DNA from 4 places in the Streptosporangium nanhuense genome. Region 3 is predicted to be linked to each of the others. Evidence: riboswitches for the same ligand, from Rfam matches in the RefSeq annotation. Region 3 holds a riboswitch; each other region holds the start of a gene.
The links. Region 3 has a riboswitch for cyclic di-AMP ahead of AC5L38_RS17735 (C40 family peptidase). Riboswitches for the same ligand answer to the same signal wherever they lie in the genome.

Region 1: another riboswitch for cyclic di-AMP. It lies ahead of AC5L38_RS04055 (CHAP domain-containing protein); the one in region 3 lies ahead of AC5L38_RS17735 (C40 family peptidase).
Region 2: another riboswitch for cyclic di-AMP. It lies ahead of AC5L38_RS15100 (coiled-coil domain-containing protein); the one in region 3 lies ahead of AC5L38_RS17735 (C40 family peptidase).
Region 4: another riboswitch for cyclic di-AMP. It lies ahead of AC5L38_RS14015 (hypothetical protein); the one in region 3 lies ahead of AC5L38_RS17735 (C40 family peptidase).

The regions. Positions count from the first base shown of each region.
Region 1 is NZ_JCADBG010000001.1:971,916-975,102, forward strand. Features, by position in the region: gene AC5L38_RS04055 (CHAP domain-containing protein) at 520-1,218, opposite strand; cyclic di-AMP (ydaO/yuaA leader) riboswitch at 1,237-1,375, opposite strand; gene AC5L38_RS04060 (hypothetical protein) at 2,198-3,166, shown strand.
Region 2 is NZ_JCADBG010000006.1:331,945-335,131, reverse strand. Features, by position in the region: gene AC5L38_RS15110 (DeoR/GlpR family DNA-binding transcription regulator) at 1-21, shown strand, start outside; gene galT (galactose-1-phosphate uridylyltransferase) at 18-1,097, shown strand; cyclic di-AMP (ydaO/yuaA leader) riboswitch at 1,170-1,306, shown strand; gene AC5L38_RS15100 (coiled-coil domain-containing protein) at 1,310-2,287, shown strand; gene AC5L38_RS15095 (MarR family winged helix-turn-helix transcriptional regulator) at 2,361-2,849, opposite strand; gene AC5L38_RS15090 (nuclear transport factor 2 family protein) at 2,960-3,121, shown strand.
Region 3 is NZ_JCADBG010000008.1:189,691-192,877, reverse strand. Features, by position in the region: gene AC5L38_RS17745 (branched-chain amino acid aminotransferase) at 1-212, opposite strand, end outside; gene AC5L38_RS17740 (3-isopropylmalate dehydrogenase) at 386-1,432, opposite strand; cyclic di-AMP (ydaO/yuaA leader) riboswitch at 1,573-1,806, shown strand; gene AC5L38_RS17735 (C40 family peptidase) at 1,794-2,402, shown strand; gene serA (phosphoglycerate dehydrogenase) at 2,902-3,187, opposite strand, start outside.
Region 4 is NZ_JCADBG010000006.1:101,907-105,093, forward strand. Features, by position in the region: gene AC5L38_RS14010 (DUF4253 domain-containing protein) at 1-524, shown strand, start outside; cyclic di-AMP (ydaO/yuaA leader) riboswitch at 858-1,008, shown strand; gene AC5L38_RS14015 (hypothetical protein) at 1,284-2,111, shown strand; gene AC5L38_RS14020 (alpha/beta fold hydrolase) at 2,377-3,187, shown strand, end outside.

The DNA.
Region 1 (3,187 bases), on a different contig from region 3:
TTTCGTGTCCTCCTGGGAGAGGGTCCGTCGGGGGAGGCCTCGGAAGACGTCGGCGCGGGGCTTGTCAAGGGGGTGTCAGGGCGAGTCCGGGAAGGGGCGGGCGCGGCTGGAGCGGATGCGCCGGGAAGGCCGGCGCGAGGAGGAACGAGGGCAAGGTGAGGCGGGGCGGCCTCGGGGCCGGGCCGGAGAGGGGCCAAGGTGGGGGCCGGGCAGGAGGGCGGTCCCGGTCCCGGGGCCGGAGCCGGGCGGGGGAGGACGCGAAACGCTCCCGGGGGCGCCGCTCGTTCGAGCGGCGCCCCCGGGAGCGTGTGGACCTGGCCGTCGTTCACCGGCGGGGACCTGGCCGTCGTTCACCGGCGGGGACCTGGCCGTCGTTCACCGGCGGGGACCTGGCCGTCGTTCACCGGCCGGGACCTGGCCGTCGTTCGCCGGCGGGGGCCGGGACGCCCGCGCCCGCCGTGGGGGAACGGCGGCCGCGGGCGGCGGTGAGCGCGGTCGGTCGAAGCGGACCGGGTGAGGTCAGTTGGAGTAGACGGGGTAGCCGTAGCCGACGACCTCGGAGACGGGACGGACGCGCTGCTCGACGTCGCCGTTGCCGGTGTTGCCCTCGATCGTGGTGATCGTGCCGTCTCCGTTGTCCTTCTTCACGAAGCCGACGTGGTCGATGCCCTCGATGCTCTTGCCGCCGGCCCAGTCGAAGTAGACGACGGCGCCGGGGGTCGGGATGGTGCCCCAGTGGCCGTTGTTCTTGAACCACTTGGCGTGGGCCACGGTGTAGGCGTCCCAGCCCATCGTGGGGCGGATGCCGGCCACCTCGCCGACCCAGGAGACGAACATCGCGCACCAGGGGGCGTTGGCGTAGTCGTACACGGTGTTGCCGCCGTCGCGCGCGAGGGTCTCCTTGGCGCGGGGGCTCGACATGTACCAGGAGTGGAACTTGGTCCCGCCGCCGTTGGCGTTCTCGCGGACGCCGATCTGCTTGGAGGCGATGTCCAGGACCTTCGCGGCGGAGACCTTGGGGAGCCTCTCGGCCACGATCTGCAGCGGGGTCTTGGCGGCCTTGGCGTCCTGGGCCTTGGTGTCGACGGGCGGCGCGTTCACGACGCCGTGGCCGTCGGCGGCCAGGGCGGTGCCGGTGGTGCCGGTCGCCAGGGCGACGCACGCGCCCATGATGGCGCAGGCGGCGCGGGGGGTGGAGATGAGGCGATGCTTAGTCATACGGGGGTTCGACTCCTTGCTTCGCTTCCATTCCGCCTACCGGGTTAGCTGACGGGTTCGGGCTGGGAAGTGCCCTACGGCGCACAGGTGCGCTGATTCACCCCAGGAACGTGGTTCCCCGGTTCCGCAGACCTCGCGGATTCGGCGGCCGTGCTCACCATCGGTGGAGGGGCTCCACCAGGTGGGACACAGTCGGGCAATGTGACGGCAATGCACAGACCTGGATAGACCTAGGCAATCGCCACGAATAGGACGAAGGTACGTCAGGGGGACAGACGATTACAAGTAGGACATATTGCCTTGACTTGGGAATACGCCTGAATCAGGTCGGTGTTGCGGGGTGCCCTCCGGCCGGAGAGGCGGGGCGCGGCGACCTCGGCCACACCTCCCCGAGGTGGTCGGGCGCAACTCGCGCCGACGTCGGGATCCCCTGCCCCTGCGGCGATCCGGGTTTTCCGCACCCGCCCGCGAGTCGCCTGCGGAGGGGTGCTATGACGCGCGAGCGGACCCTCGGTAAGGGCGTGAGGCACCCGGTAAAGTTTCGAACATGTATTCGATGGTAAAAAGTATTCCGATGGTAGAGGTTCCCCCATGCGGGGGCCGGGGGCGGCGCGCCGGATCCAGTGGCCCCGGCCCCGCGCCCGAGGGAGTTTGCGCAGCTCAGAGCGATGATGGAGGGCAGCGGGCGGGCCTCGCCGCCCGGAAGGTAAAGAGATGTGCCCGTGAGGGGCCCCGCGAGGCTCCGTGACCCCGCGAAGGTAAAGGTGCCGAGTAAAGGAACACGCTTTCCCCGAGGCCCCGCCGCGCCCGCGGGTAAAGTCCGGACGATCATCAACAGACGCGCGTGGTCGGCTGTTCACCCGCAGTTCCCGGGCGCTTAAGCACACCGGGTTAGGTTGTGGCAGTCGTGAACGGGTCATCGCCCGGCGTGGAGGACGGCCGAGACCACGCGCGGGATCAGGGTTCGGCCGTTGCCTGGGTGGAGTCCCCGCTGCAGATGCTCTGCGCGGTGGAGGCACATCATGCCGGGCTGCTCGGCGCCCGCAGCCATCTCGTGCCCAGGGCGAAACTCCGCCCGCTGGCCGTGACGGGCCGCGAGCTGGGCCGTCTCACCCTGCCGAGGGGGCTGGAGCTCACCGCGGCCAGGCAGGACATGCCCAGGCCGCGCCGGGGCGAGACCTGGGTGGTGGGCGACGCCTTCTCCGGCAAGGTCCAGTTCCGCTGGCTCACCGCGCTCCCCGGCCGGATCGTGATCGTCGACGACGGTCTCGCCACCATCAGGCTCCTGGAACTGCTCACCGGCAGGGTGGGAACGCCCCTGCTGAGGGCCAGGGCGAAGGCCGGAAGGCTCAGGACCGCCCTCGGCGCGGCGGCCGGGCTCAGGCTGCGCGCCGCCGCCCGCTCGGGACGACTGTCGATCTTCACCGCGCTGCCCGTGCCCCCCGACCTGGCGAAGGCCGTACGCGCCGGGGGAGCCGAGCTGGTCACCCACGACTTCGCCTGGCTGCGGTCCCAGCCGCTGCGCGGGCCCCGTCCCGAGGAGCGCACCGTCGTCCTCGGCACCTCGCTGGTCCGCAACGGCCTGATCCACCGCGACCGCTACTTCACCTGGCTGGCCGGGCTCGGCTCGGCCGGTCCGGTGGCCTACTTCCCGCACCGCCGCGAGGATCCCGACGACCTCGTCCGGGTCGGGGAGCAGCCGGGGATCACCGTCTACGACGGCGGGACCCCCGCCGAGATGACCCTGCGCGGGCTCGCCGCCGAGCAGCGGGTGCTCAGCCTGCCGTCCACCGCGGTCACCTCCCTGCGGGTCCTGCTCTCGGCCCGGGGCGTCGCCGTGGAGACGGTGGACGTCCCCGACGAGTGGTGGACGGCCGAGGCGGCGCCGTCACTGCGCTCGCACCTGTCGAGGTTCGCCCATCACGACACGGGAGTCCCCGGGGCATGATCCCGTGGCCGACGCCCGGCG
Region 2 (3,187 bases), on a different contig from region 3:
AGCGAGATCGCCGGCCGATGAAACGCACGATCACCCACCTGGCCGACGGCCGGGAGCTCATCTACTTCGACCGGCGCGACGACGCCGACCGCGGCGCAGCCGACAGGCGCGACCTGCCGCCCCGCCCCGCCGCCTCCGAGCTGCGCTACGACCCGCTGACCGAGGAGTGGATCGCGGTGGCGGGCCACCGCCAGGGCCGCACCTTCCTGCCCCCGGCCAGCGAGTGCCCCCTCTGCCCCTCCACCCCCGGCAACCTGACCGAGGTGCCCGCCGCCGACTACGACGTGGTGGTCTTCGAGAACCGGTTCCCCTCGTTCTCCGCCCAGCCGGGCGAGCACCGGGAGATCGGCGGGCTGAGCGAGATCCGCCCGGGGACCGGCAGGTGCGAGGTGGTCTGCTTCACCTCCGAGCACGACTCGTCGTTCTCACGGCTCTCCCCCGAGCAGGTCGAGCTGGTCATGGAGGCCTGGGTCGACCGTACGGCGGAGCTGTCGGCGACGCCGGGCGTGGAGCAGGTGTTCTGCTTCGAGAACCGGGGAGCGGAGATCGGCATCACCCTGGCCCACCCGCACGGCCAGATCTACGCGTACCCCTACGTGACCCCGCGCACCAGGCTGACACTCGGGGCGGCCGAGCGCCACCGGGAGCGGACCGGCGGCAACCTGTTCGCCGACGTCCTGGCCGCGGAGCGGGAGGCAGGGGTCCGGGTGGTGGCCTCGAACGAGCACTGGACGGCGTTCGTCCCGGCGGCGGCGCGCTGGCCGGTGGAGGTCCACCTCTACCCGCACCGCCAGGTTCCCGACCTGGTCGCGCTGGAGGCCGGGGAGCGCGCGGCGTTCGGCCCCCTCTACACCGACGTGCTCCGCCGCCTCGACGGGCTGTTCGGCGTGCCCATGCCCTACATCGCCGCCTGGCACCAGGCGCCGGTCTCCACCGGCCGCGATCTGTCGTACGCGCACATGGAGTTGTTCAGCATCCGCCGCGCGCCGGACAAGCTGAAATACCTCGCCGGGTCGGAGTCGGCCATGGGCGCGTTCGTGAACGACGTGTCACCCGAGGGAACAGCACATCTCCTGCGCTCTGTCATCACGAAGTGATTACCGCTTGGTCTCGTCTTGAGGTCGCATGACCTGCTGTTTACCACTACTATCCTTCCCACATCGGCTTCAAACGCTGATATGCCTAATCCCGGGCGCCTCGCCCGGGAGCCGGGGAACCACCGCACCTGGGGTGAAACCACTTCGGTGGAAGGGCTTCCTCCAGCCCGAACCCGTCAGCTAACCCGGCAGGCGCAAGGAGAGGAGAGTTCGTGGCGGCCTCGTCCCCCACGTTCCGTCGGCATGCCGCTCTGGCCCTCTGTCTGAGCTCGATCGCGGCGTTCACCATCGGCGCCCCCACCGCGGGAAGCGCGGAACCCAAGCCGACCGAGGCCAAGCTCCGCGCCGACCTGGCCAAACTCGGCAAGAAGCTCGACGGGCTGATCGAGACCTACGCCGCCAAACGCGAGTCTCTCAGGAAGGCGCAGAAGGCCGAGACCGTCGCCAAGCAGAACCTGAAGAAGGCCGAGGAGACCTACGTCGAGGCCAAGAGGCAGGTCGACACCATCGTGCAGCTGCGCTACCAGACCAGCAGCAGCGGAGGGCTGCCCGCGCTGATGTTCTCCGGCGACATGGGCGCCGCCGCGGTGATGGAGCAGCTCACCGCCCAGCAGACCGCCTACCTGGACGGCTTCGCCGACAGCCTCGAACGCAGGAAGAAGGCCTCGGAGACGGCGTCCAGGCTCACCGACGAGATCGGCGAGGAGGCCAAGGAGGTCGAGGGCCAGCGCGAGAAGGCCGAGGACGTGATCCGCGACGTCAAGGACAGGCTCGACCGCCTCGCCCCCACCGGTTCCGGCCGCCGCTCCGACGGCACCTGGGCCCCGCAGCTCCCCACCGGCGCCGACAACATCACCGACCGCACCCGGATCATGCGCGACGCCGTCATGCGGCGCTTCAGCCTCCCGTACTCCGTCGGCTGCTACCGGTCCGCCAACGACGGCGGCGAGCACCCGCTGGGCCGCGCGTGCGACTTCATGATGAGCACCGGCGGCACGATGCCCTCGGCCGCCAACATCGCGCTCGGCGACGAGATCGCCGCCTGGGCCATCAAGAACAAGGCCAGGCTCGGCGTGAAGTACGTGATCTGGCGCCAGCGCATCAACCACGGCTCCGGCTGGAACTTCATGTCCAACCGCGGCGGCATCACGGCCAACCACTTCGACCATCCGCACATCTCGATGTACTAGGAGCCGAGGCTTCCCGGGCAACGGGGACGACGCCACGTCCCGCCGGGAGCGAGGCGGGTCGCCCCGGCCGTGATCACTCGGCGGGCCGAACCCGGGGAGAACCCTCCACAATGCTCCAGAGCATCGCGTGGAACCTCGCGTGCTCGTGTCGCGGGATGGCGGCGAGCCGGCGGCCGACCGCGGTCTCCCGGGCGACGGAGACCTGGGCCTTGACCTCGACGCCCTTCGCGGTCGCCTCGGGGATCCGCACCCGGCGGTCGCGCTCGGAGACCTTGCGGACGACGAGGCCGCCGCGTTCCAGACGGTCGAGGATCGACACCAGCGTGGTCTTGTCGATGCCGAGTTCGGTGGCGATCTCCATCTGGGTGCGTTCCGGGCCGTCGGAGACCAGGGCGAGCACCAGCCAGTCGCGGAGATCGGCCAGTCCGGCCTCTCTCGACACCTCGTTGAAGGCATCGGCCAGCACCGCGGCGGCGCGATGGGTCAGCCATGTCAGATCGGCGTGCGCCACGCTCGAAGCGGCAGCCTCGGCCTCGGCGTCGGTCTCGTTCTCGGCGGACATCTGGTCATCCTACGACAAACCATCACCAATCAGATTAAGTTGATTCGGATAATCCGATGTCGTACGTTCTTGCCAGGGATGGAACCATCCCTAGAATTGTGGAGAACTCCATGACCGTCGATACCGACCTGGCTGCCCGCGTCCGGCGCCTGGAGGACCGCGCGCTGATCAGCGAACGCGTCACCACCTACGCGGTCTCGGTGGACCGCCGGGACCGGACGCTGTTCGAGGACCACTTCACCGAGCAGGTGCGCGTCGGCTTCGGTGGATGAGGCGAGGGCCCCGGTCCTGGACTCCGCCTGAAACGCGGTGCCGTTCGACCGTCGTCCGATCGATCG
Region 3 (3,187 bases):
AAGACCGACGTCGCGGGGTCGAGGCTGAGCGGGCCGTAGGGCACGAGCTTGGCGTCGTGCCAGCCCTGCCCCTCGGTGTAGTCGATCGAGATCATGTGGTCGGTGAAGACCTGACCGAACCCAGGGCTCGCCAGTACCTGCTCGCGCTCTTCCGCGGTGCGAGCGTGGTCGGAGAGCTGCACGTCGAAGCTGAGCTTCTGAGCGGTGGTCATCGCACGGATCCTTCTCTTGGTGTCTGGCTTACCCTTGGGTCCATTCTGCGTCGGACCGGGTAACGGGAAACTACTCCATCCATGCCGAAAACCGGCAGTGCTGGAGAAACAAAAACGCGCCTGGCGGCTCGGATGAGCCGCCAGGCGCGTCGGGGTCGAGGAGGGCGGCTTCCTCAGCCGGCTACTCGGGCGGTGATGTCGTCGCCGATCTCGCGGGTGGTCCGGCCGGTCCGGCCGGCCGGCCGCTCGGCCAGGTCGTCTGCGACGGCCCGCTCGACCCTGGCTGCCTCGGCGGCCAGGCCCAGGTGGTCGAGGAGCATGGCGACCGACAGGATCGTGGCGGTCGGGTCGGCCTTGCCCTGGCCCGCGATGTCGGGGGCGCTGCCGTGGACCGGCTCGAACATGCTCGGCGCGGTGCGGTCGGGGTTGACGTTGCCGCTCGCCGCCAGGCCGATGCCACCGGCGACCGCCGCGCCGATGTCGGTGAGGATGTCGCCGAAGAGGTTGTCGGTGACGATCACGTCGAAGCGCTCGGGCTGGCTGACGAAGAACATCGAGGCCGCGTCGACGTGGCAGTAGTCGGTCTGGACGTCGGGGTACTCCAGGCCGACACGGTCGAAGGTGCGGGCCCAGAGGTCACCGGCGTAGGTGAGCACGTTGGTCTTGTGGACCAGCGTCAGCTTCCTGCGGGGGCGGCCCTGCGCCTTGTCGAAGGCGTAGCGCACGACGCGCTCGACGCCGTAGGCGGTGTTCAGCGACTCCTGGGTGGCGATCTCGTGCGGGGTGCCCCGGCGCATGACGCCACCCGCCCCGGCGTACGGGCCCTCGGTGCCCTCGCGGACGACGATCATGTCGATGTCCTCGGGGCGGGCCTTGCCCAGCGGCGTCTCGACGCCGGGGAAGAGCTTGACCGGGCGGAGGTTCACGTAGTGGTCGAGCTGGAAACGGAGCTTGAGCAGCAGGTCGCGCTCCAGGACGCCCGGGGGCACGCTGGGGTCGCCGACCGCGCCGAGCAGGATCGCGTCGTAGCCGCGCAGCTCGTCGAGGACCTGGTCGGGCAGGGTCTCGCCGGTCTCGTGGTAGCGCCTGGCGCCGAGGTCGTAGGTGGTGGTCTCCACCTTCGTGCCGACCGCTTCGAGGACCTTGAGCCCCTCGGTGACGACCTCGACTCCGATTCCGTCCCCGGGGATGACCGCCAGGCGAATGTTACGCGAATCCATGCAGGCACCTTACCGGTCCGTCTCGGTGATCGAACACCGATCTCACCCTGCGGACACATCCGCCCGACGGGACCTCTGATCGTTTTGTCCGTCTTTGCTTGGTATTGACCGTTTCGTGAGGTTTGGTTATGGTCCTCCCATTCACATCACTGCCTAATCCGTACGGGTCATCCCCTAACCGGGCCCGTACGGAGCCGGGGAACCACTCTTTACGGGATCTACCTGGCCTTGGGAACACCGCTCCTCCCCCGGAGCGCCGTTCCCGGTCGTCGTCAGGTGGATTCCTTGGGGCGAATCAGCGCGTTCTCGCGCCGTAGGGCGGCCTCCACGCCCGAGCCCGACAGCTCACCCGGCCGGCCTTATGGAAGGAATCATCCTGTCCGGCACAGTTCTCCCCCGCGTCCTGTCCATCTCCGTCTCCGTGGCCGTCGCCGGCGCCGCGGTCTTCGCGACCTCGACCGCCGCCCTTGCCGCCTCCCCTCCCCCGGCCCCCGGCCCCGCCGCGCTCCACACCCCCGCGCTGAAAGAGGCGCTGAAGGCCGTGGCCGTCAAGCCCGCCTGGCAGAAAGCCGTGAAGTGGGCCCTGTCCAAGCAAGGAACGCCCTACGTCTGGGGCGGCACCGGCCACGGCGGCTTCGACTGCTCCGGCCTGGTGCTCCGGGCCTACGGCGCCGCCGGGATCAAGCTCCCCCGCGTCACCAACGATCAGTACGCGGCCTTCTCCAAGAAGATCGCCTGGAAGAACCTCAAGCCCGGTGACCTGGTCTTCTTCAGCGGCCTCGGCCACGTGGGCATGATCACGAAGCCCGGCTACATGGTTCACGCCCCGCAGACAGGCGACGTGGTCAAGGAGGAGAAACTCGACTCCTGGCGCCGCGAGTCCTTCGCCGGCGCGGTGCGCCCCGACCCGCAGGGGGTCCAGCTGGCCAAGCGGGTCGAGCTCGCGACCGAAACGGTGACCGGCGGATGAGACACGCCGGCGGATCAACGCCGGGAGGCCGTGAAGATCCCGGCGGCGGCGAGAACGGGTTCAGCGAGTGGGGGCACCACCGTTGTCCCTGCGGTCCAGAGCGGTCTGGAGCGCGTCGGCGGCCTCGTCCTCGGTCTCGTCGGGACGGTTCCAGGGATACATGTCGTACATGGCGAATCTCGTCTCGGTCGCATGCCAGCAATGAAGGTGGTCGAGACTCCGGTCGGGACTCCGACCAGGCCTGATGTCGCGGGTCCGGATCACGGACCGGCGGCGGGGGCTTGGAGCCGGCACGCGCCACGACACCGCGGCGAGTCGCCGGCCTGCCCCTGTCAGGCCTCGCCGCGGCAGGTAGGAATTACGAGAACCTGGCGCATTTCATTCCAGGCTACCTGGCCACGGGAACAGCGTCTCGCCCGGCGTACACACTTCCCACATGCTGAGACGAGATGTGGCCGCCGCCCCGGTCTCCGGGACGGCGGCCACATCGGCGGGACGGCTAGTCGGCCAGGTCGACCGAGCGGCCGCTGTCGGCGCCGATCTCCGAGCCGATCTGGTCGATCACCTCGGCCGGGATGGCGGTGTCGACGGTGAGCGCGATGAGCGCCTTGCCGCCCTTGGCGTCACGGGCCACCTGCATCGAGGCGATGTTGATCGAGTGGTCGCCGAGGATGCGGCCGACCACGCCGACGATGCCGGGCCGGTCGGTGTAGGTGAAGAACGACAGGTGGTCGGTCGGCTCGATCTCCATCTGGTAGCCGTTGACCTCGACGATCTTCGTGATC
Region 4 (3,187 bases), on a different contig from region 3:
TCGACAACTACCACGCCGCCGCGTTCATGGCCGAGGTGTGGTCCGACTGGATCGCCAAGGCCACCGTGGACCAGCTCGAACTCCTCGACCCCTTCGGTCCCGAGTGTCCCGGCCCGGCCCCCGCGGGAAGGCTCGCCGCCGACCCCGGCGTGGTCGCCGACTGGTACGCCGGGCTGGTGGCCGAGCGCAGGACCCCGCTCGGGCTCGTCGCGGTCGAGCGGGGGGCCGACGCCCTGGCCGTCATGGGCTGGCAGGGCGCCCTGAACCACAACGAGTGGATGGTCCCGCTCGCGGCCGTCGTGCGGAGCTGGGAGGACAGGTTCGGCGTGCGGGTGGTCGGCATGGGTTTCAACACCCTCGACCTCAGCGTCGCCGCGCCTCCGACGACCTCCGAGCACGCCCTGCACATCGCCGCGGAGCACTGGACGTTCTGCCCCGACAGCATCATCCAGGGGGCGGGGAACCTCATCGACTACGCCGAGCAGATCAAGGGCAGGAACGCCTGGTCGTTCTGGTGGGACTGATCGACCCCGGGGCTTTACCTTTCGCGGACCTCGGGGCGCGAACCCCCGGGTTGGGACGGGCCGTTCCGGGGCGGATCCGCGAGGGGCGGGTTCGCCGGGCTGACCCCCGTACGCAGGCGCTCTGGGCAGGGGCTCCCGAGGTGAATTCCGGGATGGTCGAGACATCCGTGCTGGTAGGACGGGTGTTGGTCTGGCGGGGCGATCGATGAGGCTTCCTTGAAGCTTGCAGGTAGATCTTCTGGGGTTTTCATGGTGTTTGCTTTGCTTTGTCCGGTTTTGGTAGGTAGTGTCCACTGTTATCGGTTGGCGACCTGCCCTTCACAAGAGGGAGCGGCCGGCCGACGTCGAATCCCGAGAGCCCTACAGAGGCTTCGGGGCCGGGGAACCACTCTTTCGGGGTGAATCCGCCGCGATCATGCGGCGGTAGGGCAACTCCACCGCCCGAACCCGTCAGCTAACCCGGTAGACGAGATGGAGAGGAGATCCCCTCATGGATCACCGCGTTACCACGTCGGTGCACACCTTGTCCGCGCCGACCACCTGAACTTCTCCCCCTTTGACCCGACACAGCTCGCCATCCCCCGTCCCCCCGACCCTCTCGCCGCACCTGACAGCGGCACCTTCCAGATCGTGCTCCGCGTAGCGATTGCCTGAGATTCCGGCTACGCCCCCTTTTCCGACGAGCGCGTCCCCGCCAGTGCACCCCTTCGGTGTGTCGCACCTGGCCGCCCCGTTCCCTCGCGAAAGAGCCTCTTCTCCATGCGCCTCTTCTTTGGTATGCACAAGAACGGCCCGAGCAAGTCCGTCTGGCACAACAGCAAGTCCCGCGGGAACCGCCTCGCCGCCGCCACCCTGGTCGGCGCGAGCGTCCTCGCCTCCGCCGGTGTCGCCCTGGCGCTGCCCGCCTCCACCTGCTTCGCCGCCACCGCCGACCCCGAGGTCGGCGTGGCGAAGGCGAGCGCCGAGTCCGTCCTCCTCCAGGGCGCGACCACGGCCTCCTACTTCTGGGACGACTCCTCCGGCCGGGCCGGTGACACCGGTCTTCCCGCGAGCGGCAAGCCCATGCAGAAGGGCATGATCGCCAGCCCGAGCTGGCCCCTGCTCACCGAGGGCTACCTCATCTACAAGGGCAAGAAGGCCAAGTTCTTCGTCGGCGACCGCGGCCCCGGCTCGCCCTCGAACCAGGGCATCATGATCGACATCGATGCCAAGACCTTCGCCGACCTGACCGGTGGAACGTTCAACGCCGGCACGCTCGGCGTGGACGGCAACGGCGGCATGGGCCACATCGACGTCAAGTACGTGGTCACCAAGTGGGGCGGCGGCACGGGGATCAAGAACCACCCCGTCGCGTTCTCCACCGGCGCCTGGAGCCGCAGGGACACCACCCCGGCCAAGCCCCCGACGGTCGTCTTCGCCAAGGCCCTGGAACTGGGGATCGGCGTGAAGACCCAGCCGGTGAGCACCGCGGTGCGGCCGTGGGCCGGCAAGCCCAAGGTCATGGTCGAGTCCGCCTCCATGCGCGTCCCGGCCGACGTGGTCGCCGCCGGTGTCCGCGCCGCCGAGATCGGTGCGGGAAAGGGCTGAGCCGAGAGGGCTGAGCCGGAGCCCGGCCCCGCGGGAGTTCCTCGCGGGAGCCTCCGCCGGGCTCTCGCCCCGCTGAGGTCTCCGTCCCACCGGGCCCCCTCCCGCCGGAGTCCTCGCCGGGTCTCCCTTCCGTCGAAGTCCTCGCCGGGCCTCCCTCCCGCCGTAGTCCTCGCTGGAGTCCTCGTGGAGCCCCACCCCGCCGGTGCCGCGCTTTCCCCCGAATGGCATTCTGTCCCGCGGAACCAGCGCGGACGGTAGGAGTGCCATGACCCTGCGGGCCCCGGCGAACGGCATCGAGATCGCCTACGACACCTTCGGCTCCCCGGAGGGCCGCCCCCTCCTGCTGATCACGGGCCTCGGCTGCCAGATGATCCAGTGGGACGATAGGTTCTGCGCCCTGCTCGCGGACCGGGGACACCACGTGGTGCGTTTCGACAACCGCGACAGCGGCGAGAGCACCCACCTGGACGAGGCGGGTACGCCCGCCCTCGACGGGAGCGGGGAGGTCCCCTACCTGCTGGGCGACATGGCCGACGACGCCGCCGGACTGCTCGACGCGCTCGGCCGGGACACGGCCCACGTGGTCGGCCTCTCGATGGGCGGGATGATCGCGCAGTCGCTCGCGATCCGCCACCCGCACCGGGTGCGCAGCCTCACCTCGATCATGTCCACCCCGAGCCCGCGGGCGGCCCTGCTGACCGACCCGGACGTGCTCCTGCCGGCCTTCACGCCCGACCGCGAGAGCGCGATCAGGCGGGCGCTGGACAACTGCGCGGCCGTCGGCTCACCCGGCTACCCGTTCGACCGGGGGTGGAACGCCGAGATCGCCGGGCTGGGCTACGACCGGTCGTACGACCCGGCGGGCACGGCCAGGCAGGTGGCCGCGATCATGGCCTCCGGCGACCGCGCGCCCCGGCTCAAGGAACTCGCGGTTCCGGCTCTCGTGCTGCACGGGGAGGACGACCCGCTGGTCCCCCTGCCCGCCGGGATCGCCACGGCCGGCGCGATCCCCGGTGCCCGGCTGATCACCTACCCCGGCATGGGCCACGACCTGCCCGCCGAGCTCTGGCCCTCCT